DNA from 4 places in the Pseudarthrobacter sp. IC2-21 genome. Region 4 is predicted to be linked to each of the others. Evidence: riboswitches for the same ligand, from Rfam matches in the RefSeq annotation. Region 4 holds a riboswitch; each other region holds the start of a gene.
The links. A riboswitch is a leader RNA that binds a small molecule or an ion and turns the genes downstream of it on or off. The one in region 4 is predicted to bind S-adenosylmethionine.
Positions count from the first base shown of each region.

Region 1 (5,025 bases), 2.1 Mb from region 4:
CGGTGAGGCCACGCTCCAGCAGCAGTGCGGCGAATTTCCCGGTTCCGGCACCCACATCCACGGCGTCCCGGGCCCCTGCCGGGACGAGCCAGTCCGCCGAATCGGCAGGGTAGCCCGGACGCACGCGCTGATAATGCTCGCCGCCGTCCTGGAAGCTCTGTCCGAGCTCCAGGCGGCGGCCGTGGTCAAGCCTGGGGCCGCCCCGTGCCACGCGTGATCTCCTTCAGCTGATTTCCCTGGGTATTCTGCGGATTTAAAACTACCTGATGCCGGCGGACCGCCGCCGTTGCAGCGGCGGTGTTTACTGGAAGAGTGAGTTTCCCTCCGGTGACACGCGTTCAGAGACTGGTCCTTTGGATCTCGGTCCTTGCGTCCTTCGTATCCTTTCTGGACAGCAGTGTCATCAACGTGGCCCTGCCCGCCATCTCCCGTGACCTGGGCGGCGGCCTGACCACCCAGCAATGGGTGGTGGATGCCTACCTGATCACTCTGGGGTCCCTGATCCTGCTCGCGGGCTCGCTCTCAGACGTGCTCGGACGGATCCTTATTCTCCGGGCCGGGCTCCTCGGATTCGGGCTGACGTCACTGATGTGCGCATTTGCCCCCACCGCCGAAGTTCTGATCATTTCCCGGGCGCTCCAGGGCATCGCCGGGGCCCTGCTCGTCCCCAGCTCGCTGGCCCTCATCACCTCGCACTTTGACGGGCCGTCCCGGGCCCGGGCCATTGGACAGTGGACCGCCGGTACCACTGTTGCCTTCATCGCCGGGCCGCTCGTGGGTGGACTCCTGGTGGATTCTGTCGGGTGGCGCTGGGTGTTTGGCATCAACGTTGCACCGATTGCAGTGACGTTGTATCTCCTGGCGGTGCTTCGCACCCGTGATGTCCGCGAGGCCGGGGTGCGGATTGACTATGCCGGGGCCGTGCTGTGCGTGCTGGGTCTTGCCGGGCCGGTCTATGCCTTGATCGAACAGGCCACCCAGGGGTGGAGAAGCCCGGGCATAGTATGGCCCCTGATCCTGGGAGGCCTCTGCTTTGCGGCGTTCATCTGGCGCCAGGCACGGGTCAAACAGCCGCTCATGCCGCTGAACCTGTTCGCCGTCCGGAACTTTGCGGCAGGAAACCTGGCTACGACGTTCATCTATGCCGCGCTCTCCATCGGCGGATTCATCGTTGTACTTTTCCTGCAGCAGGTGGCCGGATACTCGGCGACCCTCGCCGCGCTCGCGCTGTTGCCGGTCAGCCTGCTCAGCATCTTCCTGTCTTCCTGGTTCGGTTCCCTCGCCGGCCGCCATGGCCCGCGGTGGTTCATGGCTCTCGGACCTGCCGGCGCGGGCCTCGGCTACTTCCTCATGGTGTCATCGCAAACACCGGTCAACTACTGGTCCCAGCTGCTGCCCGGCATCGTCCTCTTCGGGGTGGGGCTCTCGGCAACAGTTGCGCCGCTGACCGCGGCGATACTGGGCTCGATCTCTGAACAGCAGTCAGGCATCGGCTCAGCAGTAAACAATGCAGTCGCCAGGGTGGCGGGCCTGGTGGGCATCGCTCTCGTCGGACTCATCGCCGGGAAGCAGCTGGACCTGGACGGATTCCACCGGGTGCTGATCGCCACCGGCATCCTGCTGGTCATTGGTGGTGCGGTCTCGGCAGCGGGCATCAGAAACCCGGCGCGGACCGCGGCGCCTACAGGCAGCGCCGCTGCCCAGGCCCAGCCGTAGGGCCCGGACGTAGGAGCCAGCCGTAGGATCAGTCGTCGAGGCAGGGCGCGGCCCCGGCAGTGCCGGGTGTATTTGGTGCCCAGTGGGGGTAGGTCCGGGTGTCGTTGGCCGGAACCCAGCGGCCCGAATCCACCACGTAGTCCCAGCCCAGGCCGGCGCGGCGCAGCTGCTCCAGGCCGGCCAGCAGCCGTTCAGCGTCCTCCAGCCGGGACCCCACACCAAAACTTGCCCGCAGCGATCCGGATGGAAGACCCAGGCGCTTCAGCAGCGGGTGCGCGCAGAAGCGGCCGTCCCGCAGGCCCACACCGTGCTCTGCCGAAAGATAGGCGGCAACCAATCCCGCGTCGTAGCCGGCCACGGAGAAGTTTACGACGCCGATCGTGTCAGTCCCCGGATCGGTGTCCGAGAAGATCTGGTGGACCGTGACGCCGTCGACCTTCTGCAGTCCCTCCACCAGGAACGACCTGATGGCCGCCTCATGGGCATGCCAGCGGTCCTGGTCCAGGGACGCGATGACCTGGGTGGCGCGGGCCAGCGTGGCCGCACCCAGGACGTTCGGTGAGCCCCCCTCGTGCCGGGCCGGTCCGGTGGCCCAGCTGACGCCGTCGAGCTTTGCCTCCCTGACTGCGCCCCCGCCGGCCAGGTGCGGAGTGCCGGCATCAAGCCAGTCACTTCGCCCAATCAGGACGCCTGACCCGAACGGCGCGTAGAGCTTGTGGCCGGAGAAGGCCAGGTAATCCACGTTGTCAGTGCTGATATCAATGCGCCGGTGCGGTGCGAGTTGCGCGGCGTCCACCACAATGCGTGCCCCGTATTGGTGGGCCAGGTCGGCGAGGACACCGATCGGAAGGATCTCACCGGTGACGTTGGAGGCGCCGGTGACAGCGAGCAGGCTGACCCGGCCCTCCTGAAGTTCGGCGCGGAGGGCTTCGACGGTTCCGGCGATGGTGGGTGCAGCCACTACGCTGCGGTGCGGAACACCCTGCCAGGGCAGAAGGTTGGCGTGGTGCTCGATGTCCAGGTACAGGACGTCGCCGTCGGGCCGGCCGTCCGTGTGCGGCAGGCAGCCGGCGAGAAGATTCAGCGAGTCGGTGGTGTTGCGGGTGAAGATAACGGAGTCGTCCGGGCGCCCGCCCACGAAGTCCCGCACGATGTTCCGGGCGTTCTCGTAGACGGATGTGCTGAGCTGCGACGCGTAGCCGGCACCGCGGTGCACACTGGCGTAGAACGGCAGGATCTCGTTGAGGTAGGCCGACACGACGGACAGGGCAGGAGCTGACGCGCCGTAATCGAGGTTGGCGTAGCGAACCTGCCCGCCCTGGATCAGCGGCGCTTGAATTTCAGCGCCGGTGACGGCGGCGAGGGGGCGTCCGGCACTCGCTGCGCTTTCACCCGCAGCTGCTGCCGCACGGCTGTTCTGGACGGTATGGCTGTTCTGGACGGCGGGGGAGACGGTGGCAGTTGTCACGGAGACCTCACTTTAAAAGGACTCCCGGTGCCGGGAATCCGCGCTTGCCGGGTCCATTGAGGAGCGGCCTGGTCGTCACCCGGGGCACCCCGCCGCGAATGGAGGGTTGCCGGCCAGCAAACCGGGGTTTAGCGCTGGCACTCGTGACCTGTTAAAGAGCGTAGGACATGCCCGCCGCAGCGAAAAAGCGTGGCGGAATGTTAAGGGCTTTGTTACGTGAGTTCCGGAATTGGCAGAATCCCCGAAGATGCGAACGGCGGGCACCTCCGAAAGGAGGGGCCCGCCGACGATAATTCGGAAATGCGGGCTTACAGCAGGTCGTCCAGTTCCGGGTTCAGCCGCTTGAGTACCTCGGAGTGGAGGATGGAGTTGGTGGCCAGCGCGTTGCCGCCGAAGGGCCCGTCCTGGCCCTCCAGCGAGGTGAAACGGCCGCCGGCTTCAACGACGATGGGCACCAGCGCCGCCATGTCGTAGAGGTTCAGCTCCGGCTCGCAGGCAATGTCAACGGAGCCCTCAGCCACCATGCAGTAGGACCAGAAGTCGCCGTACGCCCGTGTACGCCACACGTCCTCGGTCAGGCCCAGGAACTCGTCCAGATTCCCGCGCTCCTTCCAGCCGCTCAGGCTCGAGTAGGACAGCGAGGCATCCGCAAGGTTGGAAACGTTCGAGACGCGGAGCCGGGTTGCCGCGGCAAGGGACCTGCCCATGTACGCGCCGGCGCCTTTCGCGGCCCACCAGCGCTTGCCGAGCGCAGGAGCACTGACAACGCCAACCACGGGTTCCCCCTCATCCACCAGGGCGATCAGGGTGGCCCACACGGGGACACCACGGACAAAGTTCTTGGTGCCATCGATCGGATCAATGATCCAACGCCGGGAGCCGTGCCCGGAACTGCCGAATTCCTCGCCGAGCACCGCATCCCGGGGGCGTGAGCGGGACAGCTGGCCGCGGATGGCCTCTTCGGCAGACTTGTCCGCGTCGGTGACCGGCGTCAGGTCAGGCTTGGTCTCGACGTGCAGGTCCAGGGCCTTGAAGCGGCTCATGGTCTGGTCATCCACGGAATCGGCCAGCACATGGGCCAGGCGCAGGTCATCGTTGTAGCTCGAAGCGGGTTGGATCATGGTTCCAAACTACCGTCAAACCGCCGCGGCGTTGGGGAGGTGGGCGTCCGCACGCTAGCCGACGGTGCCGAGCTCCTTGCTTTCCTGGCCTACAAGCCTCGGGTCAGAACCCAGCAGCCGCCGCAGTGAGGCCAGCCGGGCGGGGCCGGTTGGACCGGCCTTTCCCTCGGCCACCCATGAGTCCAAGCCGCAATTGACCGCAGCAGAGTTGTGTTTACAGCCACGCTCGCAGGCATCAGTGCCAGGCTCCAGGTCCGGGAAGGACCGCAGGATCCGATCCGGGTCCACGTGCGCCAGGCCGAACGAACGGATACCGGGGGTGTCGATGATCCAACTGCCCGCCGGAGCATCGGTCAGTTTCAGGGCCAGGGCCGACGACGACGTGTGGCGGCCGCGGCCCGTCACCGCGTTCACGCCGCCCGTTGCCCGTTCGGCGCCGGTGAGCGCGTTGACCATGGTGGACTTGCCGACGCCGGAATGGCCGAGCATCACCGTGACCTTGCCGTCCAGATACGCGCGAAGCTGCGACACAGCGTCACTGTCCAGCCGGGCCGACAGCCCGTCGTCGGAGCGCGCGTCGATGCCGGAAGCGGCGGAGTCGGCTGTCCGGCTGATGATGACCGGGAAGTCCAGGTGCTCATAATTCGCCAGCAGTTCCGCTGGATCCTTGACGTCCGCCTTGGTGACGAGCAGCAGTGGCTCGATCCCGGCGTCGTACGC
Region 1 is NZ_CP139145.1:2,679,711-2,684,735, reverse strand. It holds gene SBP01_RS12350 (class I SAM-dependent methyltransferase) at 1-211, opposite strand, end outside; gene SBP01_RS12345 (MFS transporter) at 328-1,716, shown strand; gene SBP01_RS12340 (aminotransferase class V-fold PLP-dependent enzyme) at 1,745-3,184, opposite strand; SAM riboswitch class IV at 3,220-3,333, opposite strand; gene hisN (histidinol-phosphatase) at 3,493-4,305, opposite strand; gene SBP01_RS12330 (ribosome small subunit-dependent GTPase A) at 4,360-5,025, opposite strand, start outside.
Region 1: linked by a shared signal. The riboswitch ahead of SBP01_RS12340 (aminotransferase class V-fold PLP-dependent enzyme) and the one ahead of SBP01_RS02595 (methionine ABC transporter ATP-binding protein) in region 4 are both predicted to bind S-adenosylmethionine.

Region 2 (5,025 bases), 900 kb from region 4:
GCTGACAGCCGTCACCGGCCCGGTGGTGAGCCCCGATTCCGTCAGTCTCTTGCCCGCTGCCTCGGCAATGCCGCTCCTGCCCGTCAGCCGCCAGTCGATGCTGATCACTCCGGTGTCCCGCGTGCTGGTCCGCTCATCCCAGACGACTGCCGCCATGCGTGCGAACTCAGCGGAGGTGGCGGCGGCCAGGGTTTGGTCCCACCAGGATGTCTTGATGTCGGATTCCGCGGCGCCGCCCGCGGCCGGGCTGTAGAAGGCCGCTGTCTGGAGGAGCATGGGTTTGTTCCGCCCGGCGGCGTAGGCGGCGTAGAAATTCTCATTGCCGGATTGCGTCAGCATCGCGGACAGCTCGCCGGCAGCGGGGACGGTGTTCACGGCCGAGTTGCCGCCGGTGTCGTCGTGATAGGCGGTGAGCCCCACCCACTCCACCACGTCATCGCCGGGGTAGTACGGCGCGTACGCGGAATCCGCGCCGTTCCAGTTTCCGTCGCCGTTGGTGTCCAGCAGGGCAAAACCCTCGGACCCGGGGGCGGGAGCGTTCCGGCGCCGTTCAAAGGGGTAGTCCCGCCCAAGGTACGGCTGCCACACCATGACCGTGCCGGCGTCGTCCGCCGTTTTGAACGCCGCGGCAACGTTCCGGAAAGCCGTCTTGTAGGCGGCCGGCTGCTGGCCCCACTCCACCCAGCTGGAGTTCATGTCCGGGGCGAACCGGATCAGGACGGCGCCTTTGAAGCCAGCCGTCAGGTCCCCCACCTTGGCGGCGAAGTTTTTGGCGGCGGCCGCGTCCACCTGGTCCAGTGCTGCGGTGGGCCGCACCGTGAGAATCGCGTGGGAACCCTGGCCAGCGGCCTGGCCGAGGGACTCGCGGATGTCCTGTTCCTCGCCGGGCCCCACAGGCAGGGAGATCTCGTGCCCCAGCAGGGCCGGTGCAGCACCAAGCCGCTCGGCAAACCTTTGCGCTGAGTCCTCGCCCCACTCCAGGACGGCCCCCAGCAGGGGCTTGCCCTTCGCCGGCTCCGGCTCGGCCGCGTTCGCTGCGCCCGCGGGTGCCAGGCTTACCAGGAGGAAGAGTGCCGCGAGGAGCGCCGCCAACAGCGGGCGGCGCCTCCGGATGTCCGACGGCGGCACGCGCCAAAGTGTGGTGGCTGTAGGCATGCTGGTGTGAACCTTCCCCCCGGACGGTCATGTAATTGGCGGCCGCTGCCACCGCGAGAACTCTATCGGTGTTCGCAGGCAGTGCCCTATCAACGCCGCCCGGTCAACGCCGCCCGAATCAGCCGGCCAGGATCACCAGCGGCACCAGGCGCTGGGCGCAGGAGACCCGGACAAGGGTCGGCGGCCCCGCGGCCGCCCGGTTGTTGACTCCGGTGTCATCGCACCAATCCAGGTTGTACGGATACGCGGTGACGCCGGCTTCCCCCGGGGACATGTCTGCCGGGACGGTGAACACCAAAGTGAAGCCGCCGTCGTCGGTCATGGGGGCGAGCTCATCCAGCACGGGCGTGCCGGCCGCGTTCAGCAGTTCCACCCGGACCCGGGCAGCCTGGCCGTAGCGCGCATCACAGCCGGCGTCCGGGGCGCTGACCGTCACCCTGTCCCCAGGTTTCACTTCCGCCGGAATCACCGTGAACGCGGGCGGCATGCACGGCGGCGGTGCCACAACGTTCCGGCAGCTGTTGAGGGCGGCCGTGAGAATCGCGGCACACAGCACCACGGTGATGAGGCGCGGCCACGCGACGGTCAGGCGATTCCCCCGGTCTTTGCCCATGGTCCGATTGTTGTGCCCGGTAGCGGCGGATGGAAGCACGTGTTGGTTACGGAACATGACGCCGGCGGCCGTGCGGCGGGCCGGGCCGGGTGTTACGTTTTTGGGGAGTAATGAGAACCGGTGCCAAGCCCTGACTGGCCGGTCGGCAACCCTCCTATCGCGGCGGGGTGCCTCAGGTGAATACTCGGCATATCGACCCATTCGAGCTGCAAGCGTGAAAGAAGGAGATCGTCGTGTCCGACGCACCTGTTCCCGAGGAAAAACTGTCCTACCGGCTCATCACCGGCACGGACGACCGCACCTTCTGTGAGCGGATTTCCGCCGCCCTCGCCGAGGGGTACGTCCTGCACGGCAGCCCGGCCGCGACGTTCAACGGCACCGCCGTGATCGTTGCCCAGGCCCTCATCCTTCCGGCGGCCATCGCCAGTGCGGATGCCGCCGTCGCCACCGCCGTGGAGGATCTCGAGGCGGGCGACGATCTTGAGTTCGACGGCGAGGGCCACGCATGAGCTACGCCGGAGACCTCACGCCGCAGGAGGCCTGGACCAAACTGGAACAGGGCGCCATCCTGGTGGATGTCCGCACTGAGGGCGAATGGGCGCACATCGGCATCCCGGACACAAAGGCGACCGAAAACGATCCCCTCTTCATCCCGTGGACCTTCCCGGGCGGGATTCCCAATCCGGATTTTGTTGACCAGCTGAAGCAGCAGGCGCCGGAGGACACCAGCACCGAACTGGTTTTCCTCTGCCGCTCCGGCCAGCGCTCCATCGCCGCCGCCCTTGCCGCCACGCAGGCCGGATTCACCTCCTACAACGTCCTCGAGGGCTTCGAAGGCGAGCCGGACCGCTACGGCGGGCGCACGGTCAACGGCTGGAAAAACCGCGGCCTGCCCACCAACCTCGGAAGCAAATAAATGACTTTCAACGACGAAGCTGCCGGCTGGAGCCCCGACACCCAGGCGGTCCGCGGCGGTTTGGACCGCACGCAGTTCCAGGAAACCACCGAGCCGATCTTCCTGAACTCGGGTTTCGTCTACGAGTCCGCCGCCGCCGCCGAGCGCGCGTTCACCGGCGAGGATGAACGGTTTGTCTACTCCCGCTACGGCAACCCCACGGTGGCCACGTTCCAGGAACGCCTCCGGCTTTTGGAGGGCACCGAGGCATGCTTCGCGACGGCGTCGGGCATGTCAGCGGTGTTCACCGCCCTGGGTGCCCTGCTGGCTGCCGGTGACCGGGTTGTTGCCGCCCGCTCGCTGTTCGGTTCATGCTTTGTGATCCTGAATGAGATTCTGCCCCGCTGGGGCGTGGAGACGGTGTTCGTGGACGGCCCGGACCTGGAGCAGTGGCGGGCGGCGCTTGCCGAGCCGACGACGGCGGTGTTCTTCGAATCGCCGTCCAACCCCATGCAGGAAATCGTGGACATCGCCGCGGTCAGCGAGCTGGCGCACGCGGCGGGTGCCACCGTGGTGGTGGACAACGTCTTCGCCACCCCGTTGCTGCAGCGCTGCGGGCAGCTGGGCGCTGACGTGATTGTCTACTCCGGCACCAAGCACATCGACGGGCAGGGACGCGTGATGGGCGGTGCCATCCTGGGCACGGCCGAGTTCATCAACGGCCCGGTCAAGCAGCTGATGCGGCACACCGGTCCGGCCCTGTCCGCGTTCAACGCCTGGGTCCTCACCAAAGGCCTCGAAACCATGGCCCTGCGCGTCAACCATTCGTCCGCGTCCGCGCTGCGGCTCGCCGAATGGCTCGAGCAGCAACCCGCCGTCAGCTGGGTCAGGTACCCGCTGCTGGCGTCGCACCCGCAGTATGAGCTGGCCGCCAGGCAAATGAAGGCCGGCGGCACCGTGCTCACCCTGGAACTCGCGGCAACGGGCGGCCGCTCCGGCAAGGAGGCTGCCTTCGCACTGCTGGATGCGCTGCGGATCATCGACATCTCCAACAACCTAGGTGATGCGAAGTCCCTTATTACCCACCCGGCCACCACCACGCACCGCGCCATGGGCCCGGAAGGCCGCGCCGCGATCGGGCTCAGCGACGGCGTGGTGCGCCTGTCCGTAGGGCTCGAGGACGTGGATGACCTCATCGGGGACCTCGAACAGGCGCTCAAGCACGTCTAGCGGCGAAGCTGGCTGGACGCCGCCTCCCGGACTGCCGCGCTGAGCTGGTTGAGGACCGGGGAGTCGATCTTCCAGCGCTGCCAGTACAGCGCAACATCAACCGGGTTGTCCGGCGCCAGTTCCACGAGGTCCCCGCTCCCGAGACCGGCCAGGCAGTGCTGCTCGGGCAGGAGCCCCCAGCCCAGTCCCAGCCGGATGGCCTGCGCAAATTCGGCCGACGACGGCACGTAGTGCCGTGGCGCCGCCAAGTCAGTGCCGGTCAGCGCGCGGAAGAATCCTGCCTGCAGGTCATCCTTCCGGTCGAAGTCCACCACCGGTGACCGGCTGCCGGCCACGAGGCCGGACCCGTCCGGCCACCAGCGGCGCACGTAGGCCGGGCTGGCCACCGCACGGTACCGCAGTGACCCCAGCGGCTCCACGCTGCACCCCGGAACGGGCTCCGGCGTGGCGGTCACGGCTGCCATGACCGCGCCGGTGCGCAGCTGCCGGGTGGAATGCTGTTCGTCCTCCCTCCGGAGTTCAAAACAGACGCCCGGTTCCCCCGGAAGACTCGCCAGCGCCGGCAGGAACCAGGTGGACAGCGAGTCGGCATTCACCACCAGCGGGATGGGCGCGCCCGGTCCGCTTTGGCCACCGCCCAGCTCCTGGCGTGCATCCCCCTCCAGCTGCCTGACCTGCAGGGCAAATCGCAGGACGGCCTCCCCGGCGGGAGTCGGCCGGACCGGACTGGTGCGCTGCAGCAGGATCTGGCCGGCCGCATCCTCCATCGCCTTCAGCCGCTGGGAAATCGCCGACGGCGTGACGTGCAGGGTGCGGGCTGCCGCTTCCAGGGTGCCCTCCTCCACCACCGCGGCAAAGGTCCTGAGGTGCTCCAGCTGAAACGCTTTCATTAGTTTTCCTTCATATAAGTAAGAATGTTTAGCTGGAGTAATCCTAGGCCGGACCGTACCTTGAACCATATGGACTCCACAGAATTGCTCGCGCCCGCAGCGCTTGGCTTCGGCACCGGCCTGGCCCTCATCGTGGCCATCGGCAGCCAGAACGCCTTTGTCCTGCGGCAGGGCATCCGCGGTGAGCATGTGGCCGCCGTCGTCCTCATCTGCAGCGTCTCGGATGCCATCCTTATCGCGGC
Region 2 is NZ_CP139145.1:3,906,524-3,911,548, forward strand. It holds gene opgC (OpgC domain-containing protein) at 1-1,155, opposite strand, end outside; gene SBP01_RS18095 (hypothetical protein) at 1,274-1,768, opposite strand; SAM riboswitch class IV at 1,875-1,989, shown strand; gene SBP01_RS18100 (DUF1737 domain-containing protein) at 2,002-2,277, shown strand; gene SBP01_RS18105 (rhodanese-like domain-containing protein) at 2,274-2,684, shown strand; gene SBP01_RS18110 (O-succinylhomoserine sulfhydrylase) at 2,685-3,893, shown strand; gene SBP01_RS18115 (LysR family transcriptional regulator ArgP) at 3,890-4,783, opposite strand; gene SBP01_RS18120 (LysE/ArgO family amino acid transporter) at 4,853-5,025, shown strand, end outside.
Region 2: linked by a shared signal. The riboswitch ahead of SBP01_RS18100 (DUF1737 domain-containing protein) and the one ahead of SBP01_RS02595 (methionine ABC transporter ATP-binding protein) in region 4 are both predicted to bind S-adenosylmethionine.

Region 3 (5,025 bases), 860 kb from region 4:
CTGGGCTGAAAGTGATTCGGCCGCCATCGGCGGGTGGCGACATTGGCACCCGCTGATGGCGGCCGAAGATTTGTTCCGGGCGGCACTGCCCGGGTGACCGGAAACCGGCCGGGTGGAGATGAGCCGGGTGGAGATGATCAGATAGTGACTGCGCCTTTGGCGGTTTCAAAGGTTACGGACAGGATTCCGGGCGTTCCCTTCGGAGCAACCCACTCCACCGCCACGTCCTCCAGCGGCTTCTCAACGGGTTCCCCCAGCCATTCAGTCACACGTTCGGCCGAGCCTGCAATGGTCAGGCAGCTCATCTTGACGTTGCTTTCATAGGCGTTGGACGGGTGGAGGGCCGGGTCGCCTTCCCATTTGAGCATGTAGGGAACCTGCGGGTCCGCGATGAGGCCCAGGATGCCGATCTGCTTCCAGATCAGCTCGCGGCCGTCGGGGAACTTGCGGTTTCCGTTGACCGCGGCGCGGCCCAGGCGCTGTTCGAAGGGGGCGAGGTCGTCCACTTCGACGCACCAGCCCATCCAACCGCCGCCGGCTTCGGACCTGGCGCGGACAGCCTGCCCAAAGGGAGCCTTGTCCGAAGCAGGGTGGTTCAGGACCTCCACCACTTCCAGGTATTTGTGTCCTGCGAGGGGAATGATCATGTTCCGGGTTCCGAACCGGGGATGAACTCCACCCTTCACGGCTTCAACGCCGAGGGCAGACGAAATACGTTCGGTGGTGGCAGCCAGGCCATCTTGTTCACAGGCGTAAGAGACGTGATCCATGCGCATGCCATCATCTTGGCACTTTGTGATGAGCCTCTCAGCTAAGGGTTGCCTTACTGGGTTTTCCAGGTTTCTTTCGTTCGGCACAAACCTCAACGGAACGCTGAAGAGTGGGCCATCCGACCACCTTCGTCATAATCCTGTTATCGGCTGGGAAGTCTTCCTATGCTGAACGCAACCGAGCACTGCCCCACCTCGTCAAAGGAGCCCCGAATGTCGAACGGATGGTCTTTCGAAACCCGCCAGATCCACGCCGGACAGGAGCCGGACAGCGCCACCGGCGCCCGCGCACTGCCGATCTACCAGACGACGTCGTTCGTGTTTCCCAGCGCCGAAAGTGCCGCCAACCGGTTCGCCCTGGCAGAACTGGCACCGATCTACACCCGCATCGGCAACCCCACGCAGGACGCCGTGGAGCAGCGGATCGCCAGCTTGGAAGGAGGGCTCGGGGCCCTGCTGCTGAGCTCCGGACAGGCGGCGGAAACCTTTGCCATCCTGAACATCGCCGAAGCCGGGGACCACGTGGTGGCCAGCCCGAGCCTTTACGGCGGCACCTATAACCTGCTGGCGCACACCCTGAAGAAGTTCGGCATCTCCGTCACGTTTGTGGCGGACCCGGACAACCTGGAGCAGTGGCGCGATGCCGTGCAGCCGAACACCAAGCTGTTCTTCGCGGAGGTGGTCTCCAACCCGCGCCAGGACGTCCTGGACCTTGAAGGGGTCTCGAAGGCTGCACATGAGGCGGGTGTGCCGCTGATCGTGGACAACACCCTCTCCACGCCATACCTGATCCGCCCGCTGGAGTGGGGCGCTGATATTGTGGTTCACTCCGCCACCAAGTACCTGGGCGGCCACGGCTCAGCCATCGCCGGGGTGATTGTGGACTCAGGCAATTTTGACTTCGGCAAGGACCCGGAGCGGTTCCCCGGATTCAACACCCCGGATCCCACCTACAACGGTCTGGTTTACGCCCGCGATCTTGGTGCGGACGGAGCGCTCGGCGCCAACCTGTCCTACATCCTGAAGGCCCGGGTCCAGCTGCTTCGCGACCTGGGCTCCGCGGTGTCCCCGTTCAACGCCTTCCTTATTGCGCAGGGGCTGGAAACCCTGAGCCTGAGGGTGGAACGGCATGTGGCGAACGCCGTGGAGGTGGCCCGCTGGCTCGAGGCGCGGGACGACGTCGAATCGGTGGCTTACGCGGGCCTCCCGTCCAGCCCCTGGTACCAGCGGGGACTCAAATACGGTCCCAAGGGCACCGGCGCCGTGGTCGGGTTCAGCCTGGCAGGCGGGGCTGAGGCAGGCAAACGCTTCGTGGATGCGCTGGAACTCCACTCCCACGTGGCGAACATCGGAGACGTCCGCTCGCTGGTGATCCACCCGGCTTCCACCACGCACAGCCAGCTCTCGGCCGAGCAGCAGGCTATCGCCGGTGTCACGCCGGGGCTGGTCCGTCTGTCTGTGGGCATCGAGCACATCGATGACATCATCGCCGACCTCGAAGCCGGGTTCCGGGCAGCCAAGGCGGCGGACAAATCCACCGGACCCGTTTCGGATGCGGCAGCCGGCCAGCAGTAACCGGCGCGCGAGTCAATCCGTGAAGTCATAACCGGTCACACGCTTAGCCTTAGCCGGGGCTGTTTCGTACACTCGAACCAGGTCATGAGTGCCAGCGACAGCCCCGGCTTGCTGGCCGGCAACCCTCTTCCGTGGTGGGGTGCCCCGGGTGAAGACCTGGCCAGCCGGTCAATTGACGGCGGGCAAGCGCGTAGAAGAGGTCCATTCCATGACGATCACCATCTCCCGAACGGCCGCTCCCGGAAACGGCGTGGTCCGCTATGCAAACATCGGTGGCCTGGAGCTCGAAGCCGGCGGTTACCTGCCGGACGTCACCCTGGCCTATGAAACGTGGGGCACGCTGAACGCGGACCGCTCCAACGCGGTCCTGATCGAGCACGCCCTGACCGGAAGCACCCACGTGACCCGCGGCGACAGTGACGAGCCCGGCTGGTGGGAGCAGCTGGCCGGACCGGGCGCGCCGGTGGACACGGACCGGTTCTTTGTGGTGTCCATCAACATGGTGGGCGGGTGCTACGGCTCCACCGGCCCGTCGTCCGCCGCTCCGGACGGAAAACCCTGGGGGTCCCGGTTTCCGCTGGTGACCCTGCGGGATTCCACGGCCGCCGAGGCCCGGCTGGCCGATCAGCTGGGCATCCATAGCTGGTTTGCGGTGCTGGGCGGCTCCATGGGCGGGGCCCGCGCCCTGGAATGGGCGGTCACTTTTCCGGAACGGGTGCAGCGCTGCGCCGTCATCTCGGTGGGGGCCGCGAGCACGGCCGAACAGATTGCCTTCGCCCAGGCCCAAACCCTCGCCATCCGCCAGGACGTCAACTTCAACGACGGCGACTATTACGGCGGCCCGCTCCCTGAGGACGGCCTCGCCCTGGCAAGGCGCATTGCGCACATCACGTACCGTTCCGCAGCGGAATTTGACGGCCGGTTCGGGCGCTCCGCGCAGGTCCCCGAATCACCGTTCAAGGCCGCGGCGCTGGGGGAGCGCGGCCGCTACCAGGTGGAAAGCTACCTGGACCACCAGGGCCGGAAGCTGGTGAGCAGGTTCGATGCGAACAGTTACATCGCGATCACCGATGCCCTGATGAGCCACGATATCACCCGCGGGCGGGGTTCCCTGGACGAGGCCCTGGGACGGGCGACCGCCAGGTTCTTTGTGGCTGCCGTGGACAGCGACCGTCTCTACTTCCCGTCCCAGTCCCACGAGCTGGCGGCAGCGCTGCCCGGGGACGTTGCCGTGCACGTCATCGAAGCCCCCATCGGCCACGACGGCTTCCTGACCGAGATAGGCCAGCTCGGCAGCCAGCTGCGGAGCACGTTCCTGGTCTAGCCACGTTCCTGGTCTGGCACGTTCCTGGTCTGGCCGGGACCTAAGCGGTCCGGGCCTTCAGGATTAGCCGTTCATGATGTCGGAGCGGCGCTTCATGTAGTCCTCCATGGCCAGCTCGCCGTTACTGTACTGCTGGTCCAGTTCCGCGAGCTTACGCGCGCGGTAACCCTGCGGGGCCGACGGCGGCGGGGGAGTCGCCGGGGCAGCCGGCGCCTTCGGTGCCTCTCCGTACTGCTGCGGCTGACCATAATCCTGGGGCCGGCCGAACTGCTGGGGCTGGCCATAATCCTGTGGCTGACCATACGGCGGGAACTGCTGACCATACGGCGGGAACTGCTGGTTGGCGGGCGGGACCGGCTGCATCGGCGGCAGCGGCTCGCCGGGCGGGAGGGGCTGCGAACTCATGATCTCGCGGTAGCCGCCACTCATGTAGTCCTGCTGTGTGTAGCCGTCGCGGGGCTCCCGGCTTTGCGGACCGGGAAACTGGCCCGGATATTGCCCCGGGTAGCCGCCGGAGAAGCCCTGCCCTTGGTTTCGTTTGTTGACGGACTTCCGGTACATCCGCATCGCCATCGGCACCACGAACGACAGGATGATGATCCAGAAAAACAAGCTGTTCACGGGGTAGCGCCTCTCATATGTGTCCCTCCAGCTTAAGCCCCCGGTTCAGCGGCGCGCCCCGGTGGCGGTGCCCAGCGGGCCTTCACCGGAACCCAGCGGAACCCCCGGGCCGAAGACGGGTCCCGGCGTCGGGCGTTTTGCCGTGATGCCATCCCCGGAGGAGCGGTTACGCAGCCGCCGGACCACCCACGGGACAAAGTATTCGCGGGCCCAGACGAGGTCTCCGCTGCGGGCCTCGCGCCAGGTCCGCGGCGGCAACGGCTTCGGAATGCTCGGTTCGAGGGTGTGGCTGACATTAAGCGACTCAAGCACCATGGCGGCGATGGTGTGGTGGCCCAGGGGCGAAAAGTGCAGCCGGTCCACGTCCCACATTTGCGGGTCGTTGAGCTGTTTCAGGGACCACATGTCCGCGATGACGGCATCATGACGGGCGGCTACGGTCCTCAGGTTCTCGTTGTAGATGGCCACCTTGCTGCGGATCCGGCTGAGGACCGAGGACCCGGTGTCCGGTCCGTTGAACAGCACTACCGTGGCGCCGCCCATCGAGAGGATCTGGACCACGGAATCGAGCTTTTCGGCCATGGCGTCAGGGTCCCCGCCGGGCCGGATGAGGTCGTTGCCGCCGGCGGAAAGTGTGACCAGGTCCGGCTTGAGCGCAAGGCACGCGGCCAGCTGCTGGTCCACGATTTGCTGCAGGAGCCTGCCCCGGACGGCGAGGTTGGCGTAGGCGAAGTC
Region 3 is NZ_CP139145.1:1,409,631-1,414,655, forward strand. It holds gene SBP01_RS06415 (CPBP family intramembrane glutamic endopeptidase) at 1-9, shown strand, start outside; gene SBP01_RS06420 (VOC family protein) at 138-776, opposite strand; gene SBP01_RS06425 (bifunctional o-acetylhomoserine/o-acetylserine sulfhydrylase) at 984-2,345, shown strand; SAM riboswitch class IV at 2,426-2,540, shown strand; gene metX (homoserine O-acetyltransferase MetX) at 2,554-3,669, shown strand; gene SBP01_RS06435 (hypothetical protein) at 3,733-4,290, opposite strand; gene SBP01_RS06440 (SGNH/GDSL hydrolase family protein) at 4,336-5,025, opposite strand, start outside.
Region 3: linked by a shared signal. The riboswitch ahead of metX (homoserine O-acetyltransferase MetX) and the one ahead of SBP01_RS02595 (methionine ABC transporter ATP-binding protein) in region 4 are both predicted to bind S-adenosylmethionine.

Region 4 (5,025 bases):
ACATCTGCCGGGCGAACTGGAACGGATGGCTCTGGATGACGGACGAGGTGGCAGCCAGTCCAATCTCCTGCGTCCCGGTGGCGAGTGCGGACAGCAGGATCAGGGGATCGTTGGAGGGCACCTGGATGCCCTTTTTCAGCAGCGACGCCCACCCGCCGTCGTAATCGCCGTACAGGCCCACGACGTCGGCGAAGAAGATCGCATCAAACTTGGCGTCTTCGAGCTGGCGGGCCAGGTCGAGCCACAGCGGCAGCTCGTTGAACCGGTGCTGCTGCGCCTCCGGGCGCCGCCACTGGCCGCCCATGATGTGGCTGGTCGTGTTCATCACGAACGCGCTGATCAGCAGGCGTGGGCGGGGTCCGTCGAAGCGGGTACTGGGTGTTGAAGTCATGGGGGTGCCTTCCGGAAGAAGTGGGTGTGCGGACGCCGGGCAGGATCAGAGCCGCTTGTCCAGGCGCCGTGCAATGTAGGAGCCGCCCAGCTGGACGATGGTGACCAGCAGGATCATCAGCACAATGGCGGTGATCATCAGCGGTGTTTCGTAGCGGTAGTACCCGTAGCGGATAGCGAAATCGCCGATCCCGCCGCCGCCCACCAGGCCGGCCATTGCCGAGTAGGAGATGAAGCTGACGGTCATGATGGTGATGGAGCTGACCAGCCCGGGCTTGGCCTCCACAATGAGGACATCCCGGACGATCTGGGACCGGCTGGCGCCCATCGACCGGGCCGCCTCCACCACGCCGCTGCCCAGCTGGCTGAGGTTTTGTTCCACAAAACGGGCGAAGTAGGGAATGGCGTTGATGGTCAGCGGGACAATGACGGCGGCCGTGCCGATGGTGGTGCCCACGATGAACCTGGTGACGGGGATGATGGCAATCAGCAGGATCAGGAACGGAAAGGACCGGATCAGGTTGACCAGCCCGTCCAGGATGCGGTGCAGCCTGGGGCGGTGCTTCAGCCCGTTGGGCCCGATGGTGTAAAGCAGCACGCCCAGGGGTGTGCCGAGGAGCACCGCCAGCGGAATGGCCACCAGGAGCATGGTGAGGGTCTGGCCCATGGCCACACCGATTTCGGGCAGGACTTCAAGGATGCGGTCAAACATTGAGCAGGCCTTCCGAGGCGGCGGTCGCGTGGGCGGAACGGTCGAGCTGGATCTCGTCAGAGATCAGGTACCGGCCGCTCTGGGTGGCCGGGTGGAAACCCGGGCGCTGCAGCTCGCTAAGGTCGAACTGCTCCACAACCCGGCCCTCTTCCATCACGGCAACGTTGTCCGCGATGGCCTTGATGACGTTCATTTCGTGGGTGACCACCACAATCGTGATGCCGAATTCGGCATTTACATCAGCGAGGTACTGCAGGACAGAGGCCGTTGTACGAGGGTCAACTGCCGACGTCGGCTCATCGCAGAGCAGCACCTTGGGTTCGGTGGCAAGGGCGCGGGCAATGGCCACGCGCTGCTTCTGGCCGCCGGACAGTTTGGCCGGGTACGTTCCGGCCTTGTCGCTAAGGTCCACGATCTCCAGGGTTTCGGCAGCCCGACGGCGGCGCTCGGACTTTCCGATGCCGGCGAACTTCAGGGAAAGCTCAACGTTCTCCTGCGCAGTGAGGTTGTTGAGCAGGTTGAAGTGCTGGAAGATCATCCCGATGTGGTGCCGCTTGGTGCGCAGCTCGGCATCGGACAAGGTCAGGAGGTCAACGCCGTCCACCAGGACGCGGCCTGACGTGGGGCGCTCCAGGAGGTTGATGTTCCTGAGCAGCGTGGACTTTCCCGCCCCGGAGAACCCGATGATGCCCTGGATGGTGCCCCGCTGGATGTGGAGGCTGACATCATCAACGGCGGTGAAACGTCCGTTGGGAGAGTCAAAGGAGGTGCTGACGTTCTGGATCTCAATCACAGGTCATCACCTGATGGGGCTGCCGCGCGGCTGCCGGTCTGTACGTTCATGAATTCCTCCGGGATAACCCGAGGAAACCTTCGCAGCCCGGAACCCGGGGTCGCTTGCGCAGCCCAAGGGCCGGGAACACTGAGGTTCTCCATCGGTCCTGGCAGTAGCACCGTCTTCAAATGAAGGGGGTTGCTGCGGCGTCACAGAGCCAGGTCTCTCAGCCGCTCGAGATGGTTACAGCAACGAATCTGGCACACGCGGCACCGGATGAAAAACTAAATGTCACAAGGCGTAAGGCGACGACACCCAACTCAATGTGGGGTGCCCACGGGGAGCCGGCCGGTGCTAGTCTGCGAAGATGTCACCCGATCAGGCAACCATCCCCGTTCTGGACATGAGCGCCGCCCGCCAGCCGTACGGTTCGTTCAGTCCCGAGTTCATTGACCAGTTGCGGGATGCTGCCCACAACGTGGGGTTCTTCCAAATCACCGGATACGGAGCCGCGCCCGGCCAGGCCGAGGAGCTCCTGGCCCTCATCAAGCGCTTCTTCGACCTGCCCCTCGAGGAACGGATGAAGCTGGATAACAGGCTCTCCCCACATTTCCGGGGCTACACCAGGATGGGCACCGAAGTCACCCAGGGCAGGGCGGACGCCCGCGAGCAGATCGACTACTCCCCCGAGCGGGAACCCGTCCACGACTACCCTGCAGACCAGCCCTACTGGCTGCTGCAGGGCCACAATCTGTGGCCGGATGAGGCAATGCCGGAGCTTAAGCCGGCAGCCATGGCCTGGGCCGAGCTGATGTCCGAGGTGGGCATGGAGCTCCTGCGCGGCATCGCCGTGGCCCTCGGCTTGCCCGAGGACCACTTCGATGAGCCCTTCGGTGACGAACCCGCCTGGATGGGCAAGCTGGTGCACTACGTTGGCGGTGTGGTGGAAGCGGCCGGCGATCAGGGTGTGGGCTCCCACGCCGACTACGGTTTTGTCACCCTCCTGCTCCAGGACGACGTGGGCGGGCTCGAAGTACTCCCGCCGGGAACCACCGAATGGGCGCCCGTTGAGCCTATTCCGGGCGCGCTGGTGGTGAACCTGGGTGAGATGCTCGAGGTGGCCACCGAAGGGTACCTGGCCGCCACCATCCACCGGGTGCAGGCGCCGCCGCCGGGGGTGGACCGCTACTCCGTCCCGTTCTTCTGGTCCCCGCGGCTGGACGCCGTGATCGACCCGGTGCCGCTGCCACCCGAACTGAAGGCACAGGCACGCGGAGTCTCAGACGATCCGAACAACCCGCTGCTCGCCTCGTTCGGCCTGAACATGCTCAAGGGCCGGATGCGCGCGCACCCGGACGTGACCGAGCGGCACTACCCGGAACTGATGCAGCGCTGACCGCTGGTGATGCAGGAGTGACCGCTGGCCGCGCCCTCCCCGGGGCCGGTCAGAGGTTGTATTTCCACGCCTGCTGCGCCGGGCAGACGTTCATCACCACATCGAGGCCGGCGACTTTCGCCCGCTCGGCGGCGGCCTCGTCTATGACGCCCAGCTGAAGCCACACGGCCTTCGCCCCCACGGCGATGGCCTGGTCAACCACCGCGCCCACTTTCTGCGAATTCACAAAGCAGTCCACGACGTCGATGGGCTGCTTTTCCGCCGGGATGTCAGTGAGGGTGCGGTACCCGGTTTCGCCGTGCACCGGGTCTCCGGGCAGGTTCACTGGGATGATCTCCATCCCCAGGCGGTCACGGATGAACAGCGAGGTGTCGTACGCGGCGCGCCATTCATTGGTGGTCAGCCCAACAATGGCCCACCGCCCTTTGTTTCGCATGAGGCGTTCTATGACTGCAGGATCGTTGGTGTGGCCCATGCCCCCAGCCTACGCCGCTTTCCCAAGCTCCCTGTGGCCGAATTTATGAATGATGGTGCAGGTCCGCAGGAGATGTGAACGAACATTACGTGCGGCGAGCCGCGGATTTGGATTGTTTGTTCATCTCAGGTCTAGTGGGTAGTGACCATCCCGAGCGGCCGAGAGACCTGGATCGATGAAGCCGCAGCAACCCTGGTCAGCGTGAGCCCCCACGGCACACGCTGATAACAAGGAATGAGCCTTGGGGTACGCGGAACTGACCATTCCGCTAAGAGGCTTGACTCCGTAGGGTGCTACTGCCAGGACCGATGGAGTGATCCCATGACTGCAGTCCTGTCTTCCGAGCGTGCCGCCGACCATGCCGGCACGTCCTCCGCACTTTCCGTCTCCTTCCGGGGGCTGCGGCGCAGCTTCGGGACCGGGGAGGCCGCCCACACCGTGCTGCAGGACGTCACTTTCGACGTTGCAGCAGGTGAGGTGCTGGCCATCCTGGGACCGTCCGGCTGCGGCAAATCAACCCTGCTGCGCGCCGCCGCCGGTCTGGACTCGCCGAGCGCCGGTTCCGTTGTCATCCAGGACACCCCCGTCCAGGGCATTGATCCGCGCTGCGCCTTTGCCTTCCAGGAACCCCGGCTGCTGCCCTGGCACACGCTGCAGGCGAACGTGGCGATCGGCCTGCCCACCGGCTGCAGCGCCAAAGAAGGCAAGGCCAAGGTGTCCAGGCTGCTCGAACTCGTGGGCCTGGACAGCTTCGCCAAGCACCGTCCCCGCGAAGTCTCCGGCGGGATGGCCCAGCGGGCCTCGCTTGCCCGGGCCCTGGCACGGAACCCCGGTGTCCTGCTGCTGGATGAGCCCTTCGGCGCCCTGGATGCACTGACCCGGATCAAAATGCAGGACCTGCTCCTGGACGTTCACCGGGCGGAACCCACCACCGTGCTCCTGGTCACCCATGATGTTGATGAGGCACTGCAACTGGCAGACCGCATCATCGTCCTGGGCGCAGCCACCCATGGCCCGGGCGCCACGATCGTCCGGACCGTCGAGGTCCCCGGCAGCCGCCCCCGCAACCGCGCCTCGGCAGAACTCGCCGCCCTGCGCGCCTCCCTCCTCGCCAGCCTGGGCGTGGACGGGCACTGACTCCCCGCGGCACCGCCGGCAAGCCGATTCACGCACGCAGGCTCCGCCGTCGGGCATTAACCCGCCAGGGCCGAACTCTTCATCACTCCGCATCACCAGCGCAAAGGAAAACAATGCAGCACGCACGCCCCCTCACCCGC
Region 4 is NZ_CP139145.1:545,463-550,487, reverse strand. It holds gene SBP01_RS02605 (LLM class flavin-dependent oxidoreductase) at 1-391, opposite strand, end outside; gene SBP01_RS02600 (methionine ABC transporter permease) at 437-1,102, opposite strand; gene SBP01_RS02595 (methionine ABC transporter ATP-binding protein) at 1,095-1,895, opposite strand; SAM riboswitch class I at 2,032-2,123, opposite strand; gene SBP01_RS02590 (isopenicillin N synthase family dioxygenase) at 2,245-3,273, shown strand; gene SBP01_RS02585 (CoA-binding protein) at 3,323-3,748, opposite strand; gene SBP01_RS02580 (ABC transporter ATP-binding protein) at 4,070-4,885, shown strand; gene SBP01_RS02575 (aliphatic sulfonate ABC transporter substrate-binding protein) at 4,999-5,025, shown strand, end outside.